Linked DNA regions of Prochlorococcus marinus XMU1405. The protein of the gene in region 1 binds, or shares a complex with, the protein of each later gene. Links are inferred from orthologs where the notes say so. Each region holds a gene or a part of one and is shown in the gene's direction. Other genes may lie near its edges.

Region 1 (3,617 bases):
AAAAAGCGATGGCAGAGGCTCTTTCAAAAGGTGAAAATTTCTCTCATTTTGGTCCAGAGGCTAATCTTTTTGACAAGTTAGAAGAACTTTTTAAAATCTATGGTGAAACTGGAGGAGGAAAAAAAAGATATTATCTACATAGTCTTGAAGAAGCAGAAGAACATAATACAAGACTTGGTACATCCCTAGAACCTGGGCAATTTACTCCATGGGAAGATATTCCTGAGGGGACAGACGTACTTTTTTATGAAGGTTTGCATGGCGGGGTAGAAGGTGATGGATACAATGTGGCATCCTATGCTGATTTACTTGTTGGCGTTGTTCCGATAACAAATTTAGAGTGGATTCAAAAAATCCATAGAGATAACGCAGAAAGAGGTTACTCAGCGGAAACCATTGTGGATACGATATTGAGAAGAATGCCTGATTATATAAATCACATCTGCCCACAATTCAGCAAAACCGATATTAATTTCCAGAGAATTCCCACAATTGACACTTCAAATCCTTTTATATGCAGAAATATCCCAACTCCCGATGAGAGCTTTGTGATCATACATTTCAGAAAAGGGGCAAGAGAGAAATGGGGTATTGATTTTCAATACTTGCTTGGAATGATTAATGATTCATTCATGTCAAGTCCAACAAGTATCGTTGTAAATGGTGGGAAAATGGGTTTCGCAATGGAACTAATTCTTACTCCAATAATTCATAAAATGATTGAGGAGAAAAATAAATAATAATTAATTTCGATTATGAACTCAAATAATTAAATTTTTAACTTTGAGGAGTTTCTAATTTAGAAAATCTCAAATATTTATATATCTTTCTTGATAAAAGTACCTTACTTAGATTTAAATAGAAAAAACAGGTAACGTTGTGTCATTAATCGACTGGTTTGCCGCAAGGCGTAAAGATCAATTTGTTGGGAAAGTTTCCCAAGATACTGACGAAGGAGATGGTTTGTGGGTTAAATGTTCAGAGTGTTCGCAAGTAGCCTATAGAAAAGACCTAATTTCAAATTTCAATGTTTGTAGTAATTGTGGTCACCATAATAGAATTAATAGTGATGAAAGGATAAATATAATTGCTGATAAAAATTCATTCAAAGAATTTGATATTTCACTAAGTCCTACAGATCCTTTAGGTTTTAAAGATAGAAGGTCATACGCTGATCGAATTAAAGAAAGTCAAGCTGGTACAGGTTTAAGAGATGGAGTCGTAACAGGTATCTGTTCTGTAAATTCAATGCCTTTAGCATTAGCTGTTATGGATTTTAGATTTATGGGAGGATCCATGGGTTCAGTAGTTGGCGAAAAAATTACAAGGATAATTGAGAGAGCAACTTTAGAAAATTTTCCAATACTTATTGTTTGCGCATCAGGAGGAGCAAGGATGCAAGAAGGTATGTTAAGTCTCATGCAAATGGCAAAAATATCTGGAGCACTAAAAAAACATAAAGAAAAAAATCTTCTTTATATGCCCTTGTTAACTCATCCAACCACTGGAGGGGTAACAGCCAGCTTTGCAATGTTGGGTGATTTAATTTTGGCGGAACCTAAAGCTCTTATTGGTTTTGCTGGAAGAAGGGTTATAGAACAAACATTAAGAGAAAAATTACCCGATAATTTTCAAACAGCTGAATATCTTCTTGAGCATGGTTTTGTTGATGTAATAGTTAAAAGGAAAGATCTCAAGGATACTCTGACTAAAATTTTAAAAATTCATGGTGTAAAAGAACTTGTAAAAGCAAATATATAAAATGAGAATAATTTCTAATTTATTTTATTTTTCTTTAAGCCTTTTACTCTTTATTTTAAACTTTTCCTCCTATTCATATGCGATAGGAAATGTTGATTGGGTTCTCCTTAAAGAGAATGATGATGGGAAAGAATGGCTTGATAAAGGGAGTATTAAGCCGCTACCAAATGGTGAAATAAGTGTATTAACAAAATTCTTTAAAAATCCAACTAATTCTGATGATGATGGAGAATTATCACTTTATGTAATGAGAATTAATTGCAATGAAAAAAAGTTCAAAGATACATCAATAAATGGAATTCCTCAATTCAATTCAAAATGGCAAACTTCTAATAATGATGAACTTATAGATGTTGTTATTGAAAATAGTTGTTCAGAGTTTATTAATGAATAAGAATGAATACTAAAAATAAAAAATTAAAAATAGCAATCGCTGGACTAGGGTTTGGCAAAAAAGTACATTTAGAAGCGTTAAAAGAGTCGGATTATTTAACGCCAGTTGCTATTTATCATTATGACAAAAAGCAAAAATCAATTTTAGAAAAAGAAACTGGATTAGAGTTTTTTCATGATTGGGAAGACTTAGTTAAATCTCAAGAAATTGATGGGATTATTATTGCCACCCCTCCTGAATCAAGATTTAAGTTAGCAAAACAAGCTCTTGAGAATAATAAAAATTTGCTCCTTGAAAAACCCGTTTCAATATCCTCCTCAGAAATTGAAGAGCTTCAGAGAATATCTTTGATTAATAATTTAAGCGTATGTGTTGATTTTGAATACAGAGCAGTACCTCTTTTCCTTCAGACAAAAAAACTTATTGATGAAAATATCTTAGGAGATATATATTTAGTCAAATTAGATTGGTTAATGGGCAGTAGATCCGACCCCAAAAGATCCTGGAATTGGTATTCATTGGAAGAAAAAGGTGGAGGAGTTATTGGCGCTTTAGGTACTCATGCGTTCGATATGTTGAATTGGTTTTTTGGAGAAGCAATAAACGTGTCTGGAAAGTTAGCAACATCAATAAAAAAAAGACCTTTACCTAATTCATCTGATTTAAATGATGTTACGAGTGAAGATGTATGTTTAGCCAATATAGAAATATCAAACTTCAGCTCGAATCTTATTCCATGTCAGGTATCTTTATCATCGATTTCTAAAAACGGTAGAGGATTTAGTTTAGAAATATATGGAAGCGAAGGTTCACTTATTCTTAAAAGCGAGAACCAAAAAGATTATGTCCATGGTTTTAATTTGAAATATTCAAACAGCAAAAATAAAATACAAAATCTAACTGCAGAATCAAGTTTTAATTTTGAAAAAACATGGACTGATGGGAGGATAGCTCCAGTTTTGAGAATTCAAAATTTATGGGCTGAGAGTATTTTTAATAAAACACCTATCATTCCAGGCTTATGCGAGGGACTTGCAAGTCATAAAGTTTGCGAAGCTATAAGAGAATCGTCGAAGAGCGGGTTAAATATAAAAATATAGATTTTGTATATCTAATTACGTGACATTTGATCCCTCTTTGTACTAAACTCGCGGAAACAAGTGCTTTGTATAGCATCTAACTTATTTTAATTATGGCCCTCGTTCCACTAAGACTACTTTTAGATCACGCTGCTGAGAATGGTTACGGTATTCCAGCTTTCAATGTTAATAATCTTGAGCAAGTTCAAGCAATCATGGAAGCAGCATATGAAACTGATAGTCCAGTTATCCTCCAAGCTTCAAGAGGGGCAAGAAATTATGCAGGGGAAATTTTCTTACGTCATCTAATCCTTGCTGCTACAGAAACATATCCAAATATTCCAGTTGTAATGCACCAAGACCATGGTAATGAGCCATCAACA
Region 2 (3,695 bases), on another replicon or contig:
GCGTTAAATCCATCCACAATAGCTTGCATATCTCCTTTGGAGGTTTTTATATTGACTTTTGCTCTGCCTAGTAATCTTGGTAAATTATCAAATTCCTGGGGAATAGAGTATGGAAATTCATTTGGTAGAAAATATTCTTCTAGTCCACCTATTTTATCTAAAGCATCTCTCCGGGTCGCTATAAATAAATATTTATCCTTTGCTTTGGCGTAATCTTGAAGGCTATCAAAATTTTCTTTGAGCTCTAAAAATGTTTTTTCTGCAATTTTCTTTTTATCATTTGGTAATTCTTTAATAATTTTACTTTGGTATTTTTTTAGTAAAGATTGACATTTTGTAACAGTTTTCGTAAGAGCGGGCCATCTTCCTCCTCTTACAAGGTCACTAGTTTCTTCCAACTTGTGTTGAATTTCTTGCAATTCAACTTGCTTGATAGGGAGTGCGTTTCTGAGGATTGCATTAGGGTCTTTTACTGCATTTCCAGTAGGTAAATCAGCTAATACTTGAATCGGTTTGAAGAGAAAAAACTGTAAAAATACAATTGATAGAATTAAGAAAAGTTTGTTCTGATTTGATAAGAATTTTTGCATAGCACTCTTGCAGGTTTATGATCCTTGGGGATGTAATACAGGAATGATTTCCAGTAACGATTTTCGCACAGGTACAACCATCGAAATTGATGGGCAAGTTTGGCGTGTTGTAGAATTTCTACATGTCAAGCCTGGTAAGGGTTCTGCTTTTGTGCGAACAAAATTAAAATCAGTTCAAAGCGGCAACGTGGTTGAAAAAACTTTTCGAGCCGGAGAATCAGTACAGCAGGCTATCCTAGAGAAGTCTAACCTGCAACATACTTATGTGGAGTCTGGTGATTATGTTTTTATGGATATGACAAGTTTTGAAGAGACAAGACTCACCTCGGAACAAATCGGTAAAGGCGCAAAGTACTTAAAAGAGGGAATGGAGGTTAATGTAATTTTTCATAATGGTAAAGTTTTAGAAGTAGAACTTCCAATATCTATTACTTTGAAAGTTACAGAGACTGATCCTGGAGTTAAAGGTGATACTGCTAGTGGCGGTACTAAACCAGCTATTCTGGAGACAGGTGCTCAAGTTATGGTTCCTTTATTTATTTCTGTTGGAGAAATGATTAAGATTGATACTCGTAATGACAGTTATCTTGGACGTGAAAATTAATGGCTATGAAATTAGATCATGAAGACTTAAATCGCTTAATAGAGAAAATCTCTACAAGTGATATACAAGAGTTCTCTCTAGAGGGAGAAGATTTTAAACTCGAAATAAAAAGGAATCTATTTGATCAGAACCAAGTTACTAATAATTTAGTTCCTAATACCTCATTTGACAGGCAAACTATTGCTAACAAAAAAAATATTAATGATAATATCCCTATCGTTAATGAGCCTGAAGAGCCTCAGGTAGCGCCCCTAGGACGTTCTGACCTTGTCGAAATTACTTCTCCTATGGTAGGAACATTCTATAGGGCTGCAGCGCCTGACGAGGAGCCATTTGTCGAAGTAGGAAATAACGTTAAGGTTGGTCAAACTATTTGTATTTTGGAAGCAATGAAGTTAATGAATGAAATTGAATCTGAATTTAATGCTGAAATAGTAGAGATTCTTGTCGAAAATGGGACACCCGTTGAATTTGGTCAAGTTTTAATGCGTGTTAAGCAGTCTTGAATTGTTAGTCATTTCTATAGCAGCCTTTATAGCCTCAATCATACTCTGTGATTGAGCAATTCCTTTACCAGCAATATCAAATCCCGTTCCATGATCCGGAGATGTTCTTATAAAAGGTAAACCGATTGTGGTATTAACTGAGTAATTAAGAGCTATTACTTTCATTGGTATTAAACCTTGATCATGATACATAGCAAGAATGCCATCATGCTTTTCAGCATTTTTGTCATTCCAGGCTTTTACGGAAGAATTCCAGCAACTATCTGGTGATAAAGGGCCTAATAATTTAATATTTTTATTTTTCTCTTTCCATGTTAGTAATGCATCATTAAGCCAGTCTTGTTCTTCATGGCCTAGGATACCTTCTTCGCCGGCATGAGGGTTTAATCCGGCTACTTTTAAAGTGGGTCTATCAATATAGGTATTACAAAAATCTTTGAAAAGATCTAATTTAGAGTGAATTAATTCTGTAGTTAATTTCTTGGGGACTTCACAAAGGGCTATGTGGGTTGTAGCTAGTAAAGTATTAAATCTCCAACCTGTAATTGGTGATTTTGCTGTGAACAACATTCCAACGTTTTTTACTCCACAAGATTTTGCTAGTACTTCGGTTTGACCAGTGAAGAAATGACCTGCTAGAGACCATGATTTTTTACAAATTGGTCCAGTTACAAGTGCTGAATTGGGATATTGTTTTACAATTTCTATTGCTTTTGTTAGGTAATAAAAACTTGAATTACCGTGAGTTAATTTAGGGTCATTATCAGATGAAGAAATTTCGAGATCATGTATCTTTAAATTATCAGGATTTGCAAGGTTTTCTAATCCTAAGGACCTAAGATGTGTAAATGTATTTTGTAGATTTTTTTTTGATCCAACTAATATATAGTCAATATTTTCTGGTATTTCATTAGAAAAAAGTGCTTTTAAGATTATTTCCGGTCCAATGCCTGACTCATCTCCGACGCTTAATACTACCTTTAATTTTTTATTTGTATTTTGAAAAATCATAAAAAGTTTTTAAATTTATTTTTTAACTATTTAAATAGCAATTTCTTAAGCCCATTTTATAGTTTTTATAAATTAGTTTATATCCGAGTGTTTCGCATAAAAGTTTATTCGATACTCTTCTATTTTCCATCCAAAAAGATTGAGCAATAGGTGATAATTCATCTTTTGCATCTTCAAACAATATTGGCTTTGGCATTTTTAAACCAAGTAAATCGTAGCAATATTGAATAACTTCTATCTGAGAACATGGTTTATCATCTGCAATATTAATTATTTGGTGAAACTTTAAGTAATTTTTATTTTGTAGTAAATAAATAATTGCATGTGTAATATCAGCTACATGAACTCTTGAAAATACTTGAGCTTTTTTTAAAATAACTCGAATTTTTTGATTTTTGATTGCTTCAAATGTTGATCTTCCAGGTCCATAGATACCCGGTAATCTAAAAATTTGCACGGGCAAGCTAGATTCAATCCATTTTTTTTCGCAATTTAATCTATTAAAACTTCTTTCTTGAAAAGGATTAGGCTCATCTATCTCAGAAACCCAACCACCTTCGGTGTTTCCATATACTCCTGTGGTAGATAAATATCCAACCCATTCAAGTGATAAATCTTGTAATTTACTTTGAAGACTGTCCAATACGGGATCTCTGCCATTTCTGTCAGGAGGAATACAACTAAGAATATGAGTGACTCCATCAAAAATTTCTTCATCAGGAACTACACCGTTTTCACTATTGAAAATAAAACTATTTGGATCTTTGCTTGCAGATCTTGAGCTTGTTAAAACAGTGCAACCAAATTTTCTAATAGTTTTTGCAAAAAAACTACCGCTGAACCCACATCCAAAGATTAAAAATTTGTTTTTATTTCCGAGTTGACTTGCAGGTTTATTCATGCTGGGTTAAAGTAGTACATATGTATTAATTGACGATGAAGACAGCTCTTGAGCCCGATTTAAAATCAAAAACTTTTTATATT
Region 3 (3,790 bases), on another replicon or contig:
AGAAATTTAGGTGTAGTAGCTGATATGGAATTTGCTAAAAAATTCTTTTCTAAATTACATGGTAATTTTCAAGTTGCTCTTGAAAAAGGAAATTTAACAACATGTCTTTTAATACAAGCCATCTTAATTGAAGCATTTGCTATTTCTGCTTATAACGTCTACATAAGAGTTGCTGATCCTTTTGCAAAAAAAATAACAGAGGGAGTGGTTAAAGATGAATACCTTCATTTAAATTATGGTCAAGAGTGGCTTAAAGAGAATCTATCTACTTGTAAAGAGGAATTAATGGAAGCTAATAAGGTTAATCTTCCGTTAATTAAAAAGATGTTAGATGAAGTAGCAGATGACGCATCAGTTTTAGCTATGGACAGAGAAGAATTAATGGAAGAATTTATGATTGCTTATCAAGATACATTGATGGAAATAGGTCTAGATAATAGAGAAATTGCAAGAATGGCTATGGCAGCTATCGTCTAATTACATTTCTAATTAATTAAGACTTTTAATAATTAATCAATCCTATTTAAGTAGTTACCTCTGTGCTATTGTTCATAACATTGTATAGAAACCATTTATAAATTTTAAATGTTTGGGTTAATAGGCCACTCAACCAGTTTTGAAGATGCAAAAAGAAAAGCTTCGATGCTAGGCTTTGATCATATTGCTGATGGCGACTTAGATGTTTGGTGTACTGCTCCTCCTCAGCTTGTTGAAAATGTAGAAGTTAAGAGTGCTACTGGAATATCTATTGAAGGTTCTTATATTGATTCGTGCTTTGTTCCTGAAATGCTTTCTAGATTTAAAACGGCTAGAAGAAAAGTACTAAATGCTATGGAACTAGCTCAGAAAAAAGGGATTAACATTACCGCTTTAGGAGGATTTACTTCTATAATTTTTGAGAATTTTAATCTTCTACAGCATAAACAAATTAGAAATACTTCATTAGAGTGGGAAAGGTTTACTACTGGCAATACTCATACCGCCTGGGTTATTTGTAAGCAACTAGAAATAAATGCGCCTCGCATTGGGATAGACCTTAAAAAAGCAACTGTTGCTGTAATTGGAGCTACAGGCGATATTGGTAGTGCTGTTTGTAGATGGCTTATCAATAAAACTGGGATTTCAGAACTTCTTATGGTAGCAAGACAACAAGAACCACTAGCACTGTTACAAAAAGAATTAGATGGTGGAACCGTAACAAGCTTAAATGAGGCATTGCCTCAGGCGGATATTGTTGTATGGGTTGCAAGTATGCCTAAAACCATTGGAATTGATACAGATAACTTAAAAAAACCATGTTTAATGATTGATGGCGGATACCCCAAAAATCTTGATGAGAAATTTCAGGGTGAAAATATTCATGTTTTAAAAGGAGGTATAGTAGAGTTTTTCAATGATATTGGTTGGAATATGATGGAACTTGCAGAAATGCGAAACCCTCAGCGAGAGATGTTTGCTTGCTTTGCAGAAGCTATGATTTTAGAATTTGAAAAGTGTCATACAAACTTTAGTTGGGGAAGAAATAATATTTCCCTTGAAAAGATGGAGTTTATTGGAGCAGCATCTTTAAAGCATGGTTTTTCTGCAATTGGACTTGATAAGCAGCCTAACGTATTAACTGTTTAAATTATGGCTAAACGTTACCTCCTTGATTTTGAAAAACCTCTTGTTGAACTTGAGAAGCAGATAGAGCAAATTAAAGAATTAGCTCGAGATTCAGAAGTTGATGTTAGTCAACAGCTTCTGCAACTTGAAACCTTAGCTGCAAGGAGAAGAGAAGAAATATTTAAATCTCTCACCCCTGCTCAAAAGATTCAGGTAGCTAGACATCCTCAAAGACCTAGTACTTTGGATTTTGTTCAAATGTTTTGTGATGACTGGATAGAATTACATGGAGACAGAAATGGTGGCGATGATATGGCACTTATTGGGGGGATAGGTTCGATAAATAATAGACCAGTATTGATGTTAGGGCATCAGAAAGGAAGGGACACAAAAGAAAATGTAGTAAGAAACTTTGGTATGGCAAAACCAGGAGGTTACAGAAAAGCTCTTAGATTAATGCAGCATGCAAATAGATTTTCTTTGCCAATTCTTACATTTATTGACACTCCTGGAGCTTATGCTGGTTTAAAAGCTGAAGAGCAAGGTCAAGGTGAAGCGATTGCAAGAAACCTTCGAGAGATGTTTGGATTTAAAGTTCCAATTGTGGCTACTGTCATTGGAGAAGGAGGTTCTGGAGGAGCACTTGGAATAGGTGTTGCCGATAGGTTACTAATGTTTGAACACAGTGTTTATACAGTTGCTAGTCCAGAAGCATGTGCATCAATTTTGTGGAGAGATGCTGCGAAGGCGCCAGAAGCAGCATCAGCACTTAAAATCACAGGTAAAGATTTACTTAAATTAGGTATAATAGACGAGGTATTATCAGAACCTTCTGGTGGGAATAATTGGGCTCCTTTAGATGCTGGCAACACACTAAAAGAGGCTATCGAGAAACACCTTAACGCTTTACTGCAAATGCCTAAAGAAGAATTGATTGAGGAAAGATACAAAAAATTTAGGGTTTTAGGTAAATTTATCGAAGCAAATAATATTGAAGAGATTTATAGTGAAATCCCCCCAAAAACTGAATAACTTGAAACTAGCTTTTATAACAGGTGCTACGAAAGGTATTGGTAGATCCACCGCAATTACTTTTGCCAATGCTGGCTGGGATTTAATTTTACTCTCCAGGAATATGGATTTAATGGAGAAACTAAAGAGCGAACTGTTGACCACTAAATCAAAAATTAACCTAGTAAAATGTGATTTATCTAATCCTCTAGAAATAGAGCATTGTGTTAATGAGGCAATTGAGAAGTATGGGTGCCCTTCAGTATTGATAAATAATGCCGGCTGCGCATTTAATGGCCTTTTAGCTGAAATGGAATTAGGTCAATGGGAACAAACTATTCAAATAAACCTCACAAGTGTTTTTCAAATTTGTAGTTTAATAATTCCTGAAATGAGAAAACATGGTGGTTTAGTTATTAATGTCAGTAGTCATGCCTCTTATAATGCATTTCCCCAATGGGGAGCTTATTGTGTTTCAAAATCTGCACTAGCTATGTTTACTAAATGCCTTAGGGAGGAGGAGAGGTCTAATTCAATAAGAGCATGCACAATAACGCTTGGTTCAGTAAATACTCCTCTTTGGGACTCCGAATCAATAAATTCTGATTTTGATAGAACTTCTATGCTCTCCTCAAAAGAGGTATCAGAAACTATTCTCTACATGGCTCAAAAACCTGAATCACAATTGATCGAAGACTTGACTTTGATGCCTTCTGGCGGAGCCTTTTAAACATTCTGTTTATCTGATTGATCTTAAAACAGTGATTTTTTTTAGTGCTATTTGAGCCCGATTAAACAAGAGAATGTGATATAGTATATGAGCAATTAAGCTTTTGGAAGATACAGTTAATTAAGTTGCATACAATTTTCTGTTTAGAATTTTATGACCTCTACATTACCCAACGATAATATTAGAAACTTTGACGACCAGATTACTAATAAACTAATTTCTGAAATTATAAGAGACAGAATTAAGAGTTCTGGTACAAGATTTAGTGCTAACGATAATATTTCTGATTTTATAAATCCTGGTGAATTAGAAATTTTAGAAAAAGAAATAGCCTCAAGAGTTAAAGACTTACTAAAGTCCCTCGTAATTGATGTTGAGAATGATCATAATACTCAAGAAACTGCTGAAAGAGTATCAAAAATGTATCTAAATGAAGTTTTTAAA
Region 4 (3,740 bases), on another replicon or contig:
AATTGTTTTGATTTTTGATGAGTAATATTTAGCAATTGGATTTTTATTGCTTTGAAAAAATAAATATTCACTTTTATCAGTGGTTGGGGCAATGGGAATTATAAAATTTATATTTTGATTTTCTTCAGCGATATGATCTGCAACTTCTAAGAAGAAAGGAATTCCTACAGAAAGCTTTGCTTTCTTAGAACCAGGCAACAATGCAATATGATGTTTTTCTTTATTTCTTAATGATATTTCGCTATTAAGTTTGATATCTGCCATCAAATCGCCAATGACCTTACATTTATATTTATATCTTTTAGGTATTGACTCTTTTACTTTTACATTCATAGCAGCTATTGCGTTGGTCCATTTAGGCCATCGTGAAACCCATTCAGCATATGTGATATTTAAATAACCTAATCTTTTAGCTAATAAAATGCTCCAAAATTGATCCCCACCAAGGAAAATAACTACCCCTTTTTTTGGCCAATATGCAAAAGAATGTGGCTTTATTAATAATTTCCAAAAACTTTTGGATTTTGTAATTAATTCGAATTTATTCCATGAATTTGCAACTGAAAATTCTTTACCAGTGGCATTTGGGCAAGGAACAAGGACTAACCTAAGAGTGAATTCTTGTTTATCGTCATCACGTAGTGATTTATTTACTTTGTTAAGCTCATCTATTACAGGATTTACCCATGTGGTTAATTCACCAGGACCATTGGAAATTATAACTACTGCAACTGATTTTTTTTTCATTGCAGTCAAACCAGAATACATTAAATGCGGACGGCGAGACTTGAACTCGCAAGGCCGAAGCCACACGCTCCTTAGACGTGCGCGTCTACCAATTCCGCCACGTCCGCAAAGGGTTTTCAGCAACCGTGGGATACCTAAACCTTAAAAATATCATACATTATTGACTGAAATAAGGATCTAGTTCGAAAAGAGTATTTTTGAATATCATGAATAATTTTTCTATTGCATAAAACAAATATTTATACATATATAACGTTTTAGGTTGTATTGTAAAAAATGTCCTCTGATCACTAAAAAAATTTGTTGAATACTTTGGCAAATAATTTTTTATTTTAAGTCATTTCATTTCTTCAATTTTATTTTCACAATGGTTGAAAAAGTTTTAATTGCTAATCGTGGAGAAATAGCTTTACGAATTGTCAGAAGTTGTAGAGAACTAGGCATTGCAACAGTTGCAGTTTTTAGCACTGTAGATAAAAAAGCATTGCATGTTCAGCTTGCTGATGAGGCGGTTTGCGTAGGAGATTCATTAAGTAATAAGAGTTATTTAAATATTCCAAATATACTTGCTGCTGCTACATCAAGAGGAGTTGATGCTATTCATCCTGGTTATGGATTTCTTGCGGAAAATGATAAATTTGCTGAGATGTGTAACGATCACGGCATAGTTTTTATTGGTCCATCTCCTAAAGCTATTAGATCTATGGGAGATAAATCTACAGCTAAAGAAACTATGGAAGCAGTTGGAGTTCCCACAGTACCTGGCAGTAAAGGCTTGTTATCAAATGTTGATGAGGCTTATAAATTGGCAGATGATATTGGCTATCCGGTAATTATTAAAGCGACTGCTGGAGGAGGTGGAAGAGGTATGAGGTTGGTTGAAAACTCTAATAATCTCGAAAAAATGTTTAAAGCAGCTCAAGGCGAAGCAGAAGCAGCTTTTGGTAATGATGGTTTATATATGGAGAAATTTATAAAGAAGCCAAGACATGTAGAAATTCAAATTTTGGCTGACAGGTCGGGTAATGTTGTTCACTTAGGAGAGCGAGATTGTTCAGTTCAAAGAAGACATCAGAAGTTACTAGAAGAGTCTCCCAGTCCTGCAATTAACCCTGAGCTAAGAAAAAAAATGGGGAACGCAGCTATTGCTGCTGCAAAAAGTATCGGCTACGAAGGAGCGGGGACAGTTGAATTTTTAGTTGATGATGATGATAATTTTTATTTTATGGAAATGAATACTAGGATTCAAGTTGAACATCCTGTTACTGAAATGGTTACAGGAGTAGATTTAATAGCTGAGCAAATTAAAATCGCAAGCGGAGCAAACTTGGAATTTAATCAGGATGATATCCATTTAAACGGTCATGCCATTGAATGTAGAATCAATGCTGAAGATCCTTCTCACAATTTCCGACCATCACCTGGAAAAATAACTGGGTGGCTCCCTCCAGGTGGCCCTGGTGTAAGGGTGGATAGTCATGTGTATACAGGCTATGAAATACCTCCTTTCTATGACTCATTAATTGGTAAATTAATAGTCTGGGGAAAAGATCGTAATACTGCAATTAAACGTATGAATAGGGCTTTAAATGAATGTGCGGTCACTGGTATTCCTACAACAATTAACTTTCATCTAACTTTACTGAATAAATCTAAATTTAAGCAGGGTAAGATTCATACTAAATATGTAGAAGAAGAATTATTGCCAAATTACTGAGAAATAATTACTTATTTCTATGAAATATGTGTATGTAATGCAAGTTTTATAAGCCCTTGCTGACCGACTAAAATTTCTCTTAAAAAGCTTATAAATCCTATCCAAATTACGGGTCCAACATCAACACCTCCAATAGGAGGAATTAGTTTTCTTGTTAAATTAAGAATAGAGCTTGATGGTATTGAAATTAATAACCATAAACCTTTATTTAAATCAATTTTTGGGTACCAAGTAAGTATTAATCTTATTAGAAAAACTATAGTTAGATATGAAAGAGAAATTCCTAAACTAATATCTAAAATTTGAAGAGAGTTTACAAGCAAGAAATCACAATTATTTAACTCATCTTAATAAATAACCCATTGAAACGTATTTAATTCGTATTATAAATTGAGAATTTAATATTTAAAAAGTGTTTCAAATCTCAAATTTATTACTAGCCGCAGATTTTTCTGCTGAAGTTGCAAATAATTCAGCAGTTGGAATGATAGGTAGTTTTATTGCGGCTGCCTTACTTATCGTTATTCCAGCCACTGCATTTTTGATTTTTGTTAGCCAGAAAGATTCTCTCGATCGTACTTCTACCGGAAGACGCTAGTTTTTGTAGAAGTTTTAAGTACACTATATATATAAGGGATATAAGTAACCCTTTAAAAAATAAATTTTTGGAGAAAGAATGTGGTCAATGCTAGTCTCAATTGGGCCAGTATTGTTGGTATAGTTCTCGCAGTATGTGGAGGAGGCCTTTATTTCTTGAGGTCCTTTAAGCCTGCCTTGGCAAGGGATTATGATGTTTTCTTCGCAGCAATTGGACTTTTGTGTGGAGGAATATTATTTTTTCAAGGCTGGAGGTTAGATCCTATCCTTCAGTTTGGTCAGTTTTTACTTGCAGGAACTACAGTTTTTTTCGCATATGAAAGTGTGCGATTGAGGGGAGTTGCTACTGATCAAGCTAGAAGATCATCTTATTTTGATGATGATCCTATTTCTGATGGTCCCAGAAATTCTAGAGGCCGATTTAATGACGATTATGATAGGTTTGAAGAATCTGAAAGACCTTCCAGAAGATTTAAACCTCAAGAAGATGAATTTGAAGAAGACTATATGGAGGGGAGATCTCGTAGGAGGAATGTTTCTAGAGCGATACCCTCTGCTGCAGCAAGTAGAAGTAGGCCATCTACAAGAGAAATAAGTCAGTTTGAAAATGACGAACCTATAAGAAGGAGAAGAAGACAGACTTCTGAAGATAGAAATAGTAAACAACCAGAAACAAATA

Evidence for each region.
Region 2: the proteins of accD (region 1) and accB are in contact, whole or in part, in a solved structure (PDB 8UXZ), measured with the Escherichia coli proteins. The link is inferred for Prochlorococcus marinus XMU1405 from one-to-one orthologs.
Region 3: the proteins of accD (region 1) and HA148_RS02780 are in contact, whole or in part, in a solved structure (PDB 8UXZ), measured with the Escherichia coli proteins. The link is inferred for Prochlorococcus marinus XMU1405 from one-to-one orthologs.
Region 4: the proteins of accD (region 1) and accC are in contact, whole or in part, in a solved structure (PDB 8UXZ), measured with the Escherichia coli proteins. The link is inferred for Prochlorococcus marinus XMU1405 from one-to-one orthologs.

The regions. Positions count from the first base shown.
Region 1 is NZ_JAAORF010000002.1:104,758-108,374, reverse strand. Bases 1-2,820 are described here. They hold accD (acetyl-CoA carboxylase, carboxyltransferase subunit beta), read left to right. Parts: upstream 1-879; coding sequence 880-1,761; downstream 1,762-2,820. Other genes in these bases: HA148_RS04060 (Gfo/Idh/MocA family protein), read left to right, coding at 2,158-2,820; HA148_RS04065 (hypothetical protein), read left to right, coding at 1,763-2,155; HA148_RS04075 (phosphoribulokinase), read left to right, coding at 1-740. In the rest of the region: more of HA148_RS04060, read left to right, coding at 2,821-3,255; fba (class II fructose-bisphosphate aldolase), read left to right, coding at 3,348-3,617.
Region 2 is NZ_JAAORF010000001.1:26,590-30,284, forward strand. Bases 49-2,946 are described here. They hold accB (acetyl-CoA carboxylase biotin carboxyl carrier protein), read left to right. Parts: upstream 49-1,193; coding sequence 1,194-1,700; downstream 1,701-2,946. Other genes in these bases: HA148_RS00125 (peptidylprolyl isomerase), read right to left, coding at 49-590; efp (elongation factor P), read left to right, coding at 634-1,194; pdxA (4-hydroxythreonine-4-phosphate dehydrogenase PdxA), read right to left, coding at 1,677-2,711; HA148_RS00145 (SDR family NAD(P)-dependent oxidoreductase), read right to left, coding at 2,734-2,946. Also shown: more of HA148_RS00125, read right to left, coding at 1-48; more of HA148_RS00145, read right to left, coding at 2,947-3,612. UniProt on the Escherichia coli protein: This protein is a component of the acetyl coenzyme A carboxylase complex; first, biotin carboxylase catalyzes the carboxylation of the carrier protein and then the transcarboxylase transfers the carboxyl group to form malonyl-CoA.
Region 3 is NZ_JAAORF010000001.1:480,789-484,578, forward strand. The notes cover bases 641-3,633. They hold HA148_RS02780 (acetyl-CoA carboxylase carboxyltransferase subunit alpha), read left to right. Parts: upstream 641-1,629; coding sequence 1,630-2,637; downstream 2,638-3,633. Other genes in these bases: HA148_RS02775 (long-chain acyl-[acyl-carrier-protein] reductase), read left to right, coding at 641-1,626; HA148_RS02785 (SDR family oxidoreductase), read left to right, coding at 2,612-3,346; folE (GTP cyclohydrolase I), read left to right, coding at 3,500-3,633. In the rest of the region: HA148_RS02770 (aldehyde oxygenase (deformylating)), read left to right, coding at 1-477; more of HA148_RS02775, read left to right, coding at 586-640; more of folE, read left to right, coding at 3,634-3,790. UniProt on the Escherichia coli protein: Component of the acetyl coenzyme A carboxylase (ACC) complex. First, biotin carboxylase catalyzes the carboxylation of biotin on its carrier protein (BCCP) and then the CO(2) group is transferred by the carboxyltransferase to acetyl-CoA to form malonyl-CoA.
Region 4 is NZ_JAAORF010000001.1:65,898-69,637, forward strand. What follows is about bases 347-3,289. They hold accC (acetyl-CoA carboxylase biotin carboxylase subunit), read left to right. Parts: upstream 347-1,114; coding sequence 1,115-2,464; downstream 2,465-3,289. Other genes in these bases: HA148_RS00315 (glycosyl transferase), read right to left, coding at 347-768; HA148_RS00330 (YggT family protein), read right to left, coding at 2,482-2,787; psbX (photosystem II reaction center X protein), read left to right, coding at 2,877-3,062; HA148_RS00340 (Ycf66 family protein), read left to right, coding at 3,143-3,289. Outside these bases: more of HA148_RS00315, read right to left, coding at 1-346; more of HA148_RS00340, read left to right, coding at 3,290-3,740. UniProt on the Escherichia coli protein: This protein is a component of the acetyl coenzyme A carboxylase complex; first, biotin carboxylase catalyzes the carboxylation of the carrier protein and then the transcarboxylase transfers the carboxyl group to form malonyl-CoA.